2 regions of the Nocardioides panzhihuensis genome follow, and region 2 is predicted to be linked to the other one. Evidence: riboswitches for the same ligand, from Rfam matches in the RefSeq annotation. Region 2 holds a riboswitch; the other holds the start of a gene.
What was found. A riboswitch is a leader RNA that binds a small molecule or an ion and turns the genes downstream of it on or off. The one in region 2 is predicted to bind cyclic di-AMP.
Positions count from the first base shown of each region.

Region 1: another riboswitch for cyclic di-AMP. It lies ahead of BJ988_RS03630 (C40 family peptidase); the one in region 2 lies ahead of BJ988_RS31270 (NlpC/P60 family protein).

Region 1 covers NZ_JACBZR010000001.1:783,242-790,768, forward strand. Annotated here, with positions in the region: gene BJ988_RS03615 (ATP-dependent DNA ligase) at 1-112, shown strand, start outside; gene ligD (non-homologous end-joining DNA ligase) at 112-1,029, shown strand; gene BJ988_RS03625 (response regulator transcription factor) at 1,044-1,724, shown strand; cyclic di-AMP (ydaO/yuaA leader) riboswitch at 1,938-2,112, shown strand; gene BJ988_RS03630 (C40 family peptidase) at 2,115-2,915, shown strand; gene prfB (peptide chain release factor 2) at 3,074-4,192, shown strand; gene BJ988_RS03640 (alpha/beta fold hydrolase) at 4,197-4,982, shown strand; gene BJ988_RS03645 (hypothetical protein) at 5,094-5,711, opposite strand; gene ftsE (cell division ATP-binding protein FtsE) at 5,786-6,475, shown strand; gene ftsX (permease-like cell division protein FtsX) at 6,533-7,441, shown strand; gene BJ988_RS31245 (peptidoglycan DD-metalloendopeptidase family protein) at 7,466-7,527, shown strand, end outside.
Region 2 covers NZ_JACBZR010000001.1:1,208,977-1,216,503, reverse strand. Annotated here, with positions in the region: gene BJ988_RS05655 (AMP-binding protein) at 1-521, shown strand, start outside; gene BJ988_RS05650 (M48 family metalloprotease) at 551-1,783, opposite strand; gene BJ988_RS05645 (hypothetical protein) at 1,863-3,113, opposite strand; gene BJ988_RS31270 (NlpC/P60 family protein) at 3,137-4,129, opposite strand; cyclic di-AMP (ydaO/yuaA leader) riboswitch at 4,145-4,348, opposite strand; gene BJ988_RS05635 (hypothetical protein) at 4,445-4,642, opposite strand; gene BJ988_RS05630 (NYN domain-containing protein) at 4,766-6,031, shown strand; gene BJ988_RS05625 (amino acid permease) at 6,114-7,527, shown strand, end outside.

The DNA of each region.
Region 1 (7,527 bases), 430 kb from region 2:
CGTGGAGGTGGAGACCCACGGCACCGCCGTCGCGTCGGCGAGCTACAAGGGCCGGCTGCGCCAGCCGAGCTTCATCGGGATCAGGGACGATGTCTCACCGGAGGATCTGTGATGGTCGAACGAGAAGAGGTACGCGTCGAGGTCGACGGCCGGGTGCTGACCCTGACCAGCCTCAGCAAGGTGCTCTATCCCCGCACCGGGATGACGAAGGGCGAGGTGCTCAACTACTACGCCCAGGTGGCGCCGGCGCTGCTGCCGCAGCTCCAGGACCGCGCCGTGACGAGGATCCGCTGGCCGCACGGCATCGGCGACATGTCGTTCTTCGAGAAGAACGCACCGGCCGGCACCCCCAGCTGGGTCCGCACGGTCATCGTTCCGACAACGGGATCCCGAACCGCCGACCACAAAGAGGGAACACTCACCTTTCCGATCCTCGACAGCCTCGCCGCGCTCACCTGGGCGGCCAACCTCTCCGCGCTGGAGCTGCACGTCCATCAGTGGACGGTCGGCGCCGATGACACCCCGGCCGGTGCGAACCGGATCGTGATCGACCTCGACCCCGGCGAACCGGCCGGTCTCCAGGAGTGCTGCGAGGTGGCGCTGCTGGTGCGCGAGGCGCTCGGCGCCCGTGACCTCGCCGCGACGCCGGTGCTCAGCGGCAGCAAGGGCCTGCATCTGTACGCCGCCCTGCCGGAGCCCGTCGAACCGGACGCGGCCACCGCGCTGGCCAAGGAGATCGCCGAGGACCTACAGAAGGCGAACCCGAGCAAGGTGACCGCGACCATGACCAAAAGCCGCAGGTCAGGCAAGGTTTTCCTGGACTGGTCGCAGAACTCCGGCTCGAAGACGACCATCTGTCCCTACTCGCTGAGAGGCAAGGACACCCCGACGGTGGCAGCTCCCGTCACCTGGGACGAGGTCACCGAGGGAGCCTCGGATCCGCTCGGGATCGAGCAACTCGGACCTAACAATGTGATCACGCGCTTATCTGAAAGGGGGGATCTCTTCACAAGCCCTACGGGCCTGTAACTATTGTTCTCTTCATGTCTAACTCCGTGCTCGTCGTAGAAGACCAAGAGGACATCGCCGCTCCGCTGGTGCGCACGCTCCAGCGTGAGGGGTACGACGTCACCTGGGTCGACTCCGGCAAGAAGGCGCTGGAGCTGCTGGCGCCCCCCTACGAGGCCGAGCTCGTGCTGCTCGACCTGGGCCTTCCCGACATGGATGGGCTCGAGGTCTGCAAGGCCGCACGGGACAACGGCTACGAGGGCGGGATCATGATCCTCACCGCTCGTGACGCCGAGATCGACCTGGTGGTCGGGCTCGACGCCGGCGCCGACGACTACCTGGCCAAGCCGTTCGCGCTGGCCGTCCTCCAGGCTCGCGTCCGGGCGCTCCTGCGCCGCTCCGGCCCGGTCGAGCCGGGCGACGACGACGACGCGCTGCGCATCGACGTGGCCGCCCACCGTGTCTACGCCGGCGAGCGCGAGGTGACGTTGACCGGCAAGGAGTTCGCGCTCCTGGCCGTGCTGGCCGCCTCCCGCGACAAGGTCGTCTCCCGGGACCGGTTGATGGCGGAGGTCTGGGACGAGAACTGGTACGGCTCGACGAAGACGCTCGACGTCACCGTCGGACGCCTGCGTCAGAAGCTCGAGGCGGCCGGTGTGCAGGAGAAGGTCGTCGCCGTCCGCGGGGTCGGATTCCGGCTCGAAGCGGCGGAGTGAGGGCCGCTCGGACCCAGCCTCAAACGGCTGTCTGCCGGTGAGATGACTCACAAACGGCGGTAAAATCACGCGTAAACGCGCGGATTCTGCCCCAGATCCGCACATTCCGGATTGGATCCGCTCGAGTTGCCATGTCACCTTGGTTGAGCCGTGCAGAACGCACGACCGGCCCCGGTTCACGCCGAATCCTGTCCCTCCGGAAGCCGGCCCCTACTACTGAACCCCCTTACCCCTCACACTCAGCAGTACGTATGGGACAGGAGCGGGGGACCCAAGATCCACGCGACTAACTCGGACGGTCGCTCGGGGTGAAGCCATCGCAAGATGGCCGGGCAACCTTCTAGCCCGAACCCGACAGCTCACCTCGCAGGCGTGGGAAGGAACTCACGCATGTCCAAGTCCGTATCCCGCCCTGCCCATCGAGGCACGGCACGCCCGTTCCGGGCGCCAAACGTATCCGTCGTCCGGACGATCGCAGGATCGCTCAGCGGCCACGGAAAGCTCCTCGGTCGCGTCACCCTCGCCAGCGGCATCGCCGCGGGCGCCCTGGTGGCGGTGCCCGCCGCCAACGCCGCACCGCCCGCCCACGAGCCGACCGCCGAGTCGGCCACCGTGGTGGAGGCTCCGGTCCTCGAGGCCTCGGCCACCCCCACGGCGATGCTCACCGACATCAAGCAGCTCGAGAGGGCTGTCGACGTGCAGCAGCGCAAGGCCGAGGCCGCCCAGAAGGCTGCCGAGGCGAAGCGCAAGGCAGCGATCGCGGCCAAGAAGGCCGCGGAGGAGAAGAAGAAGGCCGAGGCGGAGGCCAAGGCCTTCGCCGCGAGCCAGCAGGGCAAGATCGAGCGGGCGATCAGCGTCGCCTCGGAGCAGATCGGTGACCCGTACGTCTGGGGTGCCACCGGCCCGAGCTCGTTCGACTGCTCCGGCCTGACGCAGTACGCCTTCAGCGCCGCCGGTATCGAGCTGCCCCGGGTCTCGCGAGACCAGGCCGCTGCGCTGCCTTCGGTGCCGAACGACCAGATCCAGCGCGGCGACCTGATGTTCTGGGGTAGCCCCGTCTACCACGTGGGCATCTTCCTGCGCTGGGAGAACGGCCAGGCGATCATGCTGCACGCCCCCAAGCCTGGTGCCTCTGTTCGTGAGGAGGCTGCCTGGGACGGCTGGTTCGCCGGCTCGATCCATCAGGCCTGAGGCCTCTAGGGCCCGTTCCGACGGGCTCACGCCGATATATCCCTTTTGGCGACATCCCCCTGGCGCTCGCCCTCCGGTTCCCCATGCCGGAGGGCGAGCGCATATTTGAGGGGGCGGCGAATCGGGTGGCGAACCACCGGTCAAGTAACCTGTAAGACGTGGCAGGCCCCGAATTCGACACCGAGATCAAGCAGCTCCAGGCAACGATGCAGACCATCGGCCAGGTGCTGGACCTGGACGCGATGCGCACTGAGATCGCCGACCTCGGCGAGCAGGTCGCCGCGCCCGACCTCTGGGACGACCAGGACAACGCCACCCGGGTCACCGGACGCCTCTCTATGCTGCAGGGCGAGCTCAACAAGTTCACCGAGCTCCACACCCGCATCGAGGACCTCGGTCTGATGGTCGAGATGGCCCAGGAGGAGGGCGACGCCGACTCGCTCGCCGACTCCGAGGCCGAGCTGCGCCGGGTCAAGAAGGCCGTCGAGAGCCTGGAGATCCGCACCTTGCTGGCGGGGGAGTACGACTCCCGCGAGGCCGTGATCACGATCCGCGCCGGTGCCGGCGGCGTCGACGCCGCCGACTTCGCCGAGATGCTGATGCGGATGTACGTCCGCTGGGCCGAGCAGCACAAGTACCGGGTCGAGGTCTTCGACACCTCCTACGCCGAGGAGGCCGGGCTCAAGTCCGCCACCTTCGCGATCCACGCTCCCTACGCCTACGGCACCCTCTCCGTCGAGGCGGGCACCCACCGTCTGGTCCGGATCAGCCCCTTCGACAACCAGGGCCGCCGGCAGACCTCCTTCGCCGCGGTCGAGGTCGTGCCCGTCCTCGAGCAGACCGACGAGATCGACCTCGACGAGAACGACATCAAGGTCGACGTCTACCGCTCCTCGGGTCCCGGCGGCCAGTCGGTCAACACCACCGACTCGGCGGTCCGGCTGACCCACATCCCCACCGGCACCGTGGTCTCCTGTCAGAACGAGAAGTCGCAGCTGCAGAACAAGGCCGCCGCGATGATCGTGCTCAAGGCCAAGCTGCTCGCGCTGAAGAAGGCCGAGGAGGAGGCGCAGATCAAGGAGCTCAAGGGCGACGTCGCCGCCTCCTGGGGCGACCAGATGCGCAACTACGTCCTCAACCCCTACCAGATCGTCAAGGACCTGCGCACGACCTACGAGGTCGGCAACCCGCAGGCCGTCTTCGACGGCGACATCGACGGATTCCTCGAGGCCGGTATCCGCTGGCGTCGGGGTGCTGAGAAGGCCGAGCAGAACTGATCTGATGGTTGCGCAGACGCGCACCAGGCTTCCACTTCCCGGCCGCGGGGCGGCGTACGTCTATGACGTCTACGGCCCCGAGGGTGGAACGCCGATGGTGCTTTTGCACGAGCTCGGAGGCAGCGCGAAGCGATGGCAGGGGGTCGTGCCGTCGTTCGCGGCCGAGCACCGGGTTCACGCCTTCGACCTGCGTGGGCACGGGGACTCGGACTGGGCCTCGGAGTACTCGCACCGGCTCATCGCCGACGACGTCATCGTGGCGATGGACTCGCTGGAGATCTCGGGTGCAGTGGTCGTCGGGCACTCGACCGGCGGCAACGTCGCCCTCCTGGTCGCGATGCACCGACCCGACCTGGTCTCCCGGCTGGTCATCGAGGACGTCGTGCCACCTGCGCCGCGCGATCGCCGGGGCCCCGGGCGCGCGACCAGGCCGATGCCGCACGACTGGGAGTGCATCGCGTCCCTGCTCGTGGAGGCGACGACCTACGACGCATGGATGTGGGAGCAGCTCGAGCTGCTGCCCATGCCGACCCTGATCGTGGCCGGCGGAGGCAACAGCCACATCCCGCCGGAAGACATCCAGAAGGTCGCCCACCGGATCCCTGAGGCCGACCTCGTCCACTTCGACGTCGGCCACTTCGTGCATCGCAACAAGCCCGCGGAGTTCGCCGACGCGGTGCTGGGCTGGCTCGCGTCGCGGGTGGGATCCCCATCCCTAAGGACCCCACCCGCTCTCGCCGGCGGGCTCTGCTCTGACTCAGGGCCCGCGGCGGCGCGTGTCGCCCGGTGATGCGACCGAAGGCCTGAGCGACTAAGTCGATTAAAGCACTCGACTTTAACTCGTGCAAATAGCGCTGCCCTGCCCTGCCCTGCCAGGCCGATGGTCGGTGGCGGCCGTCGGTCAGGCGGAGGCGGCTGTCGCCGTCACCAGGCACCAGCGGGAGGCGCGCTTCTGGAGCGTCGCGGTCGCCTCGCCGGCCTTGCCGGTGAGCTCGCAGGAGAGCCAGGCGTCGCCGAACAGGCCGCGCAGGACCACCTTCGGCTGCTTCTTCGCGTCGACGCAGGTGAGTGCGACCGACGGCTTCCCGTACGCAGGGCTCGACGAGGCCTTGCAGCCCTTGGGCACGCTCTTGGTCATCTGGGTGGCCCAGTCCAGCGTGACCGGCGGGGCGAAGACCCAGGCGCGGGCAGAGGTGGCCGAGTCCTCCGGCCCGGTCCAGATGCAGCCGTACTCCTGGGCGACGTCGGAGACCTCGCCCGCGATGACGGTCTGGTCACCGTCGCCGTAGGCCTTCTTCTCGGTCGCGGCGCCACCCAGCGCCTCGGTGACGTCCTCGGTCGGGACGCTGTCGCAGAAAGCGCCTCGGCGCACATGCATCGTGGTGGTGTCAGCGGTGCTGAGGTCGCCCTTCACCTCGGGCGTCTCCGGCTCTTCGTCTTTCAGGGTGAGCACGCCGACCCCGACCGCAATGGCGGTGAGGACTACGGCACCGAGGAGGATCCGGACTGCAGAGCGCACGTCGTCAGAGTACAGGGGTCGGTATCTCAGAGCCGAAGTGCTGAGCCCACCACGGTTGCACTACCCTCGGCGGGGTGATCCGCTTCGAGAAGGTCAGCAAGGCCTATCCAGGGCAGGCGCGACCCGCCCTCAACAGCCTTTCGATCGACATCCAGAAGGGGGAGTTCGTCTTCCTCGTGGGCCAGTCCGGCTCGGGGAAGTCGACGGCGCTCAAGCTGATGCTGCGCGAGCAGCGGCCGAGCTCGGGCCGGGTCTACGTCGCCGGCAAGGAGATCAACCGGCTCGCCGGCTGGAAGGTGCCGCGGCTGCGTCGCCAGGTCGGCACGATCTTCCAGGACTTCCGTCTGCTGACCAACAAGACCGTCGCCGAGAACGTCGCCTTCGCGATGCAGGTGACCGGTCACTCCAACCGCGAGATCCGTCAGCGCGTCCCGGAGACGCTCGAGCTGGTCGGCCTCGACGGCAAGGGCGACCGGATGCCCGACGAGCTCTCCGGTGGGGAGCAGCAGCGGGTGGCCGTCGCTCGCGCCTTCATCAACCGGCCGATGATCCTGATCGCCGACGAGCCCACCGGAAACCTCGACCCCGGCAACACCGTCGGCATCATGCGACTGCTCGACCGCATCAACCGGTCCGGCACCACCATCGTGATGGCCACCCACGACGTCCAGATGGTCGACCAGATGCGCAAGCGCGTCATCGAGCTCGAGCACGGCCACCTCGTGCGCGACCAGGTCCAGGGCGGCTACGGCGCTCAGTTCTGAGCCGGCCCCCTCACCGTCGACCAGGTTCTACAACCCAGAAAAGGCTCTCGACCCGCCATGCAGCTGCGCTATGTATTCACCGAGCTTCGCCAGGGGCTCCGCCGAAACCTGTCGATGCACGTCGCGGTGGCCCTGACCCTGCTCGTCTCGCTCACCCTGGCCGGTGTCGGCCTGCTGCTGCGTGAGCAGGCCCAGCTGACCGAGGAGGTCTGGGGCGACGAGCTCCAGATCACCTTCTACATGTGCAACGGCGCCAACGACCGCAACCCGCAGTGCGCCGGTGCCGTCGACGACAGCCAGAAGAAGGTCATCACCGACGCCCTCGAGGACAACCGATACGTCGACAAGATCGAGCCGGAGAGCCAGGAGCAGGCCTACAAGCGGCTGCAGGCTCTCGACGTCGAAGGCGTCAGCGGTCCCGACCCGGTGGTCAAGGCCGGAGACATGTGGGAGTCCTACTGGGTCACGATGACCGACCCGCACCACTCCGCCGAGATCATCGAGGCCGTCGCCGGCCTGGACGGCATCGACCACGTCGGTGACGTCCACGAGGTGACCGGACCCATCCTCGCCGCTGTCGACGGGCTGCAGAGCGCGGCGCTGGTCGGCGCGATCGTGCTGATCGTCGCGGCGCTCCTGCTGGTCGCCAACACCATCCGGCTGGCAGCCTTCGCGCGCCGCCGTGAGATCGGGATCATGCGGCTGGTCGGCGCCTCGACCCTCTACATCGCGCTGCCGTTCCTCCTCGAGTCGCTCGTGGTGGCGCTGGTCGGCATCGGCCTGTCCGGGGTCGCTCTGGCCGCGGTGATGCACTTCGGCGTCGAGCAGCGGCTCTCGTCCACAGCGGTGACCCAGTGGGTCGGCTGGGAGGAGTTCTTCAGCTCCTTCGCGATCGTCGCGCTCCTCGGCATCCTGCTCACCCTCGTTCCGACACTCCTGCTCACCCGCAAATACATCAAGGTCTGACCCGGGTCGCTTAGCGTCTGGGCCGTGCACTGCCCCCGTGTCCGCAGCCCCCGTGCCGGTTCGCTCGCCGCTGTGCTCAGTTGCGC
Region 2 (7,527 bases):
GGCAGAACCCCGAGGCGACCGCCGAGGCCAAGACCGCGGAGGGCTGGTTCCACTCCGGCGACCTCGGTGAGGTCGACGACGAGGGCTTCGTGAAGATCACCGGCCGCAAGAAGGAGATCATCGTCACCGCCGGCGGCAAGAACGTCGCCCCGGCCGTCCTCGAGGACCGCCTTCGTGCCCACGTGCTCGTCGACCAGTGCATCGTCGTCGGCGACGGTCAGCCGTTCATCGGCGCGGTCGTCACCATCGATCCCGAGGCCCTGCCCACCTGGGCGGAGGCCAACGGCAAGACCGGCGACATCGACGCCCTCGTCGAGGACGAGGACCTGCGCGCCGCGGTCCAGAGCGCGGTCGACGACGCCAACAAGGCGGTCTCGAAGGCCGAGTCGATCCGCAAGTTCGTGATCATCTCCGACTCCTGGACCGAGGAGGGTGGCCAGCTCACCCCCAGCCTCAAGCTCAAGCGCAACGTGGTCATGCGCGAGTTCAGCCACGAGGTTGACGCGCTCTACAGCAAGTAAGTTCTGGTCGCGCCGACTCGGCCTATTTCTCAGTCCAGGATGCGATGGGCGATCGCGATGCGCTGCAGCGTCGTCGGGTGCGAGCCGAACCACCACTGCGACCAGGCCTGCGGCGACGGGTCGGAGAGCGAGCGTACGCCGAGGTCGTGCTGCAGCCTCGTGAACGACTCCAGGTCACCGGTGGCACGGAGCGCGTCCACGTCCGCGCGGGCTTCGACGTGCCGGCTGAGCCCGTGCTCGACGGGCATCGCCAGCACGCTCGCCAGCGCGAAGACCGCCATCAGCATCGGGACGGCTTCGGGGGTGGCGTACTCCTCCCGGCGCCGGTAGGACAGCAGCAGGCCCAGCAGGCCGACGCCGGCGACCGCGCCGGCGGCACCGATGACCGTCCCGACCAGGACGTCGTCGTGCTTGGCGTGGGCGAGCTCGTGGGCGACCACGGACAGGACCGCTCCGCGCGCGGCGGCGCCTCGCTGCGAGTCGACGAGGTTGTCGTAGAGGACCACCCGGCGGGTGGAGCCGAAGCCGGTGACGTACGCGTTGAGCGAGGTCGTGCGCCGGGAGGCGTCGACCACCAGGACATCGTCGAGCTCGACGCCCTCCCGCTCGGCGATCGCCATCACCTCGGTGCGGAGCTGGCCACGCGGCAGCGGCTCGAAGTCGTTGAACAGCGGCTCGATGACGACCGGGTAGACGAACGAGCCGAGCACCACCAAACCGGCGACCAGACCGGCGGCGAGCGCCGGCCACCAGCGCCGGCCCAGGCGGATGCACGCGAAGAGGGCGAGCAGCGCCAGGGACGTGGTCACGATGCCGACGACCTGGTTCAGCAGCGAGTCACCCAGCCAAGAGCCCCACTCCTGCCTGGAGAGCCCGTAGCGCACCTGCAGACGCTGGATCGCCACCCCGAACGGGAGCGTCGCGATCCAGCCGACGAGCGTGACCACGACGACCGCCAGCACCACCCGGAGCAGCCACGGGCCCCGCAGCCTCGCCACCAGACGCCGTCCGATCGGGGTGAACCCGAGCACACAGGCGACCACCAGCGAGACGACGAGGCCGGCCCGGCTGATCCAGCGAACGGCGCCGGAGTAGGCCAGCATCCGCTCCAGCTCCTCGACCGTGAACACGTCCCGCTCGTCGGGCAGCTCGAGCGCGCCACCGGGATAGGGCTGCCACGGGATCAGCAGCCAGGCGAGCACCACGAACGCGACCGCCCCGACGACGAGAACCACCCAGGACGTACGTCTCGTTGCATTCACGCCGCCACCCCCGTAGCGCAAGCGCCAGGATACGGACGCGGCGGCGTGTTGCACGCAAGGCTCACTCGCTGACGCTCGCTCACGCCGCAGATTCTGACAGATGGGCCCGCCAGCGGGCGGTCAGCTCGTCCTCTCCGAAGCCGAAGCTCGTCCGCAGGGCCTTCTCCAGAGCCGTGCCGCGTCCGGTCTCCTCGTAGAGGTCGACCAGGGCCTGCTCCCCGCCTGCCTCCGCGAGCACCTCGCAGGCGAGCCAGGCGGCTTCGTACTCGGCGCCGAAGTGCTCCGAGCGGGTGTTGAACTCGGCCTTGCCCGGCAGATGATCGGGCGGGCCGTTCTCGCGGACCTGGGCGAGGATCTGGCCGGCGGTCTTGCTCAGCGGGAGCGTGGTGTCGCGGAGTGCGACGTAGTCGGCGAAGCCCTCGACCAGCCACATCGGCCGGTTGGTGCCCGTCGGGGCGTCGGTGGCCGCGTGGGTCGCCTCGTGGGTGATGACCACCTGGGCGCCGGGGGCGTCCAGGTCGCCGATGACGCCCTGGTTGACCCACACGTGCAGCGGTGTTCCGGCCTTCGTGGACCCGTCGACCGTCGCGGTCACCGCGGCGACCGCGGAGTAGGCCCCGGGCTGCGCGCCGAGCGCCGACTCGAGTCCGGTCGCGGGCACCTCGAGGACCAGGCGGGGATCGTCCCAGGAGATCACCTTGCGGACCTCGTCGACAGCGGTCGTGGCCAGCTCGGCGTAGCGGTCGGCGACGTCAGCGGATGCCTGGACCACCACGAGGGTGGAGTCGGTGCGCCGCACCTCGACCGGGCCGCTGAGCCACAGCGGCAGCCGGGTGCCCTGGGCCGCCGAGAACCCGGTGATCGCGCCGTCGGCGTCGAAGCCGACCTTCAGCTCCTCGGTCAGCACCGGGTCACCGGGCGTGCGCCACGACATCTCGACGTCGGCGGTCCAGGAGCCGTCCGCTGCCACGTTGCCCGACTCGGCGACATACCTCGCGGTGACGTCCTCGACGCCGATGGCGTGTGCGTTGCGCACCGCCACCGAGGCGGCGTCCTCCCCGTCGGGCTCCGCCCCATCACGTACGCCGGTGACCAGCTGCTCCAGCGAGGCACGGGCGCCTTCGGTGTCGGCGCGCACGACCGGGGCGGCGGTCGGGGTCGGCGCGACGTACTCGCCGCCGCCGGTCAGCCGCCAGCCGACGAAGCCTGCCAGGAGCATCACCAGCACCAGACCGGCGCCGATCAGGGCCGGGCTGGCCCTGACACGGGATACAAGAGAGCCGACCGTTCGCACCTGCGAACGATCGGCCTCTTCGGGGTCCTGGGTCAAGTGGTCCTGAGCCTGTCGAAGGCTCAGCCCGGACGGACAGCGCCCGTGTAGGGCATCTCGTCCATCGGCGAGACCTTCACACCGGTGCTCGGGTTGGACGCGTGCACGATCATGCCGTTGCCGATGTAGATGCCGACATGGCTGATCGGGCTGTAGTAGAAGACCAGGTCGCCGGGGGCGAGCTGGTCACGCGACACCTGGGGTCCGCTGCTGTACTGCGCCGAGGAGGAGTGCGGGAGCCCGACACCGGCCGCACCCCAAGCACCCATGGTGAGACCGGAGCAGTCCCACGACTCGGTGCCGGTCGCGCCGTAGACATAGGCGTCGCCGACCTGGGCGAGGGCGTAGTCGACAGCCTTCTTGGCACGGCCCGAGGGCGGCGGCAGGTTGGCGGGGATGCCCGCTCCGGCACCGGCGGCCTGGAACTCCTCGAGCTCGTCGGCCTCGAGCTCGTCGAGCTCGGCCTGAGCGGCTTCGAACTTCTTGTCGATCTCGCTCTTCTTCTTCTGCATGGTCGTCTTGACCTTGGCCATCTGGGACTTGGCGTCCTCGGTGGCCTCGCGGCGCACCTGGAGGGCCTCTGCCTCGGTGTTGTACCGAGCCAGCAGGTCGGCCTGCAGCGCGTTGTAGGACGAGACGGTGGAGAGCCCGGCGAGGAACTCCTGCGGGTCCTCGGAGGTGATCACCTGGCCGACGGCGGAGACGTCGGAGCCCTCGAACTGCCGCAGCACGGAGTCACGGAGCTCGGCGCGGATCTCGTCGAGCTCCTTGCTCTGCCGCTTCTCGTCAGCGTTGAGGTCCTTGAGCTGGTCCTTGATGTCCTGCAGCCGCAGCTTGGCGTTGCTGTAGTCCTCGTTGGCGGCCTCGGCCTGGGTGTAGAGCTTGTCGACCTTCTCACGAACGTCGTCGATGTCTGGGTCGGCCTGGGCGGGGGTCGCTGCGGGAATGATCCCGGCGACACCGATGGCGGCGATGCCGGCTGCTCCGGCAATGAGTCGCTTCCGGTCGCGTGTCACGAGCGGACGGTCTCCTTGTGTAGTCGTTGACGCCTACCGGGTGAGCTGACGGGTTCAGGCACGACCTGCCCTACCACCGCTCCTCGACCGGGTCTCCCCGATCGTCCTCGCGGCGGATACACCCCAGGTGGTCGCACTCCATGTTGCGGCGTACGACCGGTGTGGTTCCCCGGCTCCTGGCCCGCCCCGAAGCGGACCTGGATTGAGCGCGGCACTCGCGTGGGCCGGTTGACCCACTTCCACGAGCGCCAATTCCCTGCGCACACTAGCCGACGCCATCCCCCACCTGCCAACCACCCACGCCCAAAAGTTCGGCTACATACCCTCCACCAACGGCAGAGCCACCATCCGCAGCGGCGGGACCAGGCCGCCATCGGCGAGCACGTCGAGCGCCCGGCGCTCCTCGTCCTCGATGGTGAGTTCCGGGGGCGGCCCCAGCAGGACCGTGACCACGCAGTCGTGGCACGCCAGTCCCCGCACCAGGCAGGTGTCACAGTCGATTCTCGTCGTCATGTGAGTGACGGTCTCACCGAGCACCGACATTTTTGCTTTCGTACGGTTGCGTGCGGCGTGTCATCACCATCGCAGCGCAGTATTCGACGCGGTGATCGCGGACGGGGTCCCTACACTTGACCCATGGAGGTCTCCGCGTTTGCGACGCTCCCCGACACGGTCCGGGGGCGCATCGTCGCGCTCACGGCCGGGGTGCTTCCCGACGTGGCGCGGCTCCCACCCGCGCTCAAGCGGATCGCCGACTTCGCACCCGCCCGGCGCGCCAAGGCCGGCGGCGCGATGATCGCCTCGGCGCTGGACGCCGACGACGAGGTGCGGGAGAAGATCGGGAGCCAGCTGCGCCCGGCGTACGTCACCGAGGGCTCCCCCGACGACCTCGTCCTTCCCGAGGACCCGGCCGAGGCGGCCGCCGTCGTCTGGCTCGTGCGTCCCGACGGCTGGGAGGTCTCGCTCAAGGAGGCCCTGGATCGGCTCGAGGCCGCCGCAGTGCCGGCGGTCGACGCCGAGGTCGCCCGCCTGCGGGGCAAGCTCACCGCGGCCGAGGACGAGATCCGTGAGGTGCGTGCCGACCGCAAGGCCCGCATCGACGACCTCAAGGCCGACAACACCGCTCTGCGACGCAAGCTCGGGGAGGCCCGGGCCGCCGCTCGTGAGGTCGGCACGGGACTGGACGAGGCGCTGACCGACGCCCGCGCGGCGCTCTCCCGCGCCGAGGACGAGATCGCCGCGCGCGACCGCCAGCTGCGCCAGCTCCGCAGCCAGATCGACAAGCTGGAGCGCGAGGCGGCCGCCGAGCGGCGTACGTCCAAGGCGGATCGCGAGGGCGCCTCGCTGCGGGCCCGGTTCCTGCTCGACACGCTCCTCGACGCCGCGGGCGGGCTCCGACGCGAGCTCGCGCTGCCTCCCGTCACCGGCACCCCGGGCGAGCGGGTGGAGTCCGAGCTGGCCTCCGCGGACGCCGTCGCCGGTGTCGGCGTGACCAGCAGCGCTCACCTCGAGCAGTTCCTGGCCATGCCGCGGGTCCGGCTGATCGTGGACGGCTACAACGTCTCCAAGGCCCTGTGGCCCGACTCGGCGCTCGACGCCCAGCGGCTGCGGCTGCTGCGGGGGATCGCGCCGATCGCCGCCCGCACCGGCGCGGAGACGACCGTCGTCTTCGACGCCCACTCGGCGTCCGTACGCCCCACCGCCGTGCCGCCTCGCGGCGTCAAGGTCCTCTTCTCCCCCGAGGGCGTCATCGCCGACGACGTCATCCGCGACCTCGTCGACGCCGAGCCCTCCGGCCGCATCGTCCTGGTCGCGACCGACGACGCCGAGGTCGTCAAGGACGTACGCCGCGCCGGCGCCCGCACCGTCCCGCTCTCCTCGCTCTCGCCCCTGCTGGCCTGATCCAGCCGGCTTCCTGCGCCGCACCGACCTGATTCGATAGGTTCTGCGCACGTTCGAATCACCGGGAGTGGGAGACCAGCGCGTGCGGCACGCCCTCAACGCGATCGCCAGGGTGCTCCTGTGCGCCGCGGGATTCGTGATCGCCATCTACGGCACCCTGCAGCTCGACGGGCTCAAGTCGCTGAGCTTTCGTGAGGTGCTGCACGAGCCGATCTTCTGGCTGACCGTCTTCGGAAGTGTGCTGACGGGCATCGCGTTCGCGGTCCTGCAACGGCCCCAGGCCCCTTCGGGTCGTGTCCCCCAGCCAGCGGAGACCGTCGAGGCCCGCACCGCCCGCACCGAGCCCCAGAAGCACGAGACGAGCGAGAGCGCCGCCGAGGACGGCGACAAGCTGAGCCTCGTCGAGGTCGTCGGTCTCGCCGCGGGCGGCGTCATCGGGTCCGGCTGGCTCCTGGCCGTCCCCGGCCTCCACGAGAGCCTGGGCGAGGCCGCGCTCCTCGGCTGGGCCGCGGGCGGCGTGCTCATGCTCACCATCGCTGTCGTGATGGTCGAGTTCGGGCTCATCTCCCAGCGCACCGGCGGGCTCCTGTTCCACCCGCACGACGCCTTCGGGCCGTTGGTGGTGATCGTCCTGGCGGCGTCGCTGTGGATCTCGTACGCGATCAACCCGGCCGCTCAGGCAGCGGCCGCGGTCGACGGGCTGGCCGAGGTCGTCCCCGCGCTGGCCGGCCCGGACGGGCTCACCGGGACCGGCTCCGTCCTGGCGGTGCTGGTGACCGCCGCGATCATCGGCTTCGTCCTGCTGCCCAGACGGCTCGTGCTGCGTACGAACGCGGTCCTGACCCTGGTCAAGATCGCTCTCCCGGTGGTCCTCGTCGTGTTCCTGGTGCTCGCCGTCCCCGGACGTCCCGCCGGCACGGACTCGGTGCCCGGGCCCACCACGACCGGTGTGCTGAGCGCACTGATCACCAGCGGCGTGATCTACGCCTACATCGGCTTCCAGGCGCCCCTGGACGTGACCGGTGAGGTCCGTGGCGGCCCGCGCGCGGTCGCCAGGCGGGTGCGCTGGGCGGTGTACGGCACGGTCGTCGGGTCGTTCCTGCTCTACTCCGCCCTCCAGCTCGTCTACGCGGAGCACATGGCGACCTCCGGGGCCGAGCACGGCACCTCGTACGCGCGGCTGACCGACTCGGCCACGCTGGTCGGAGCGCAGATGGACTGGCTGGTCGTGCTGGTCCGCCTCGCCGCGATCATCGCCCCGATCGGCTCGGGCATCGTGTTCACCTACGCCCTCAGCCGCGAGGTCTACACGCTCAGCGCGGAGAGGTACGTCCCCAGCGGCCTGCACGAGCCGCGGGCATCGCGGCTCCCGGGCCGCAGAGGCGACTCCTTCTGGCTGATCCTGCTCGTCAACCTGGTGCTCGCCCTGGTCGTCCTGGTGGCGGTGGGCGGCGACTGGCACACCCTGGCCGTGCTCAACACGATCCCGATCCTGA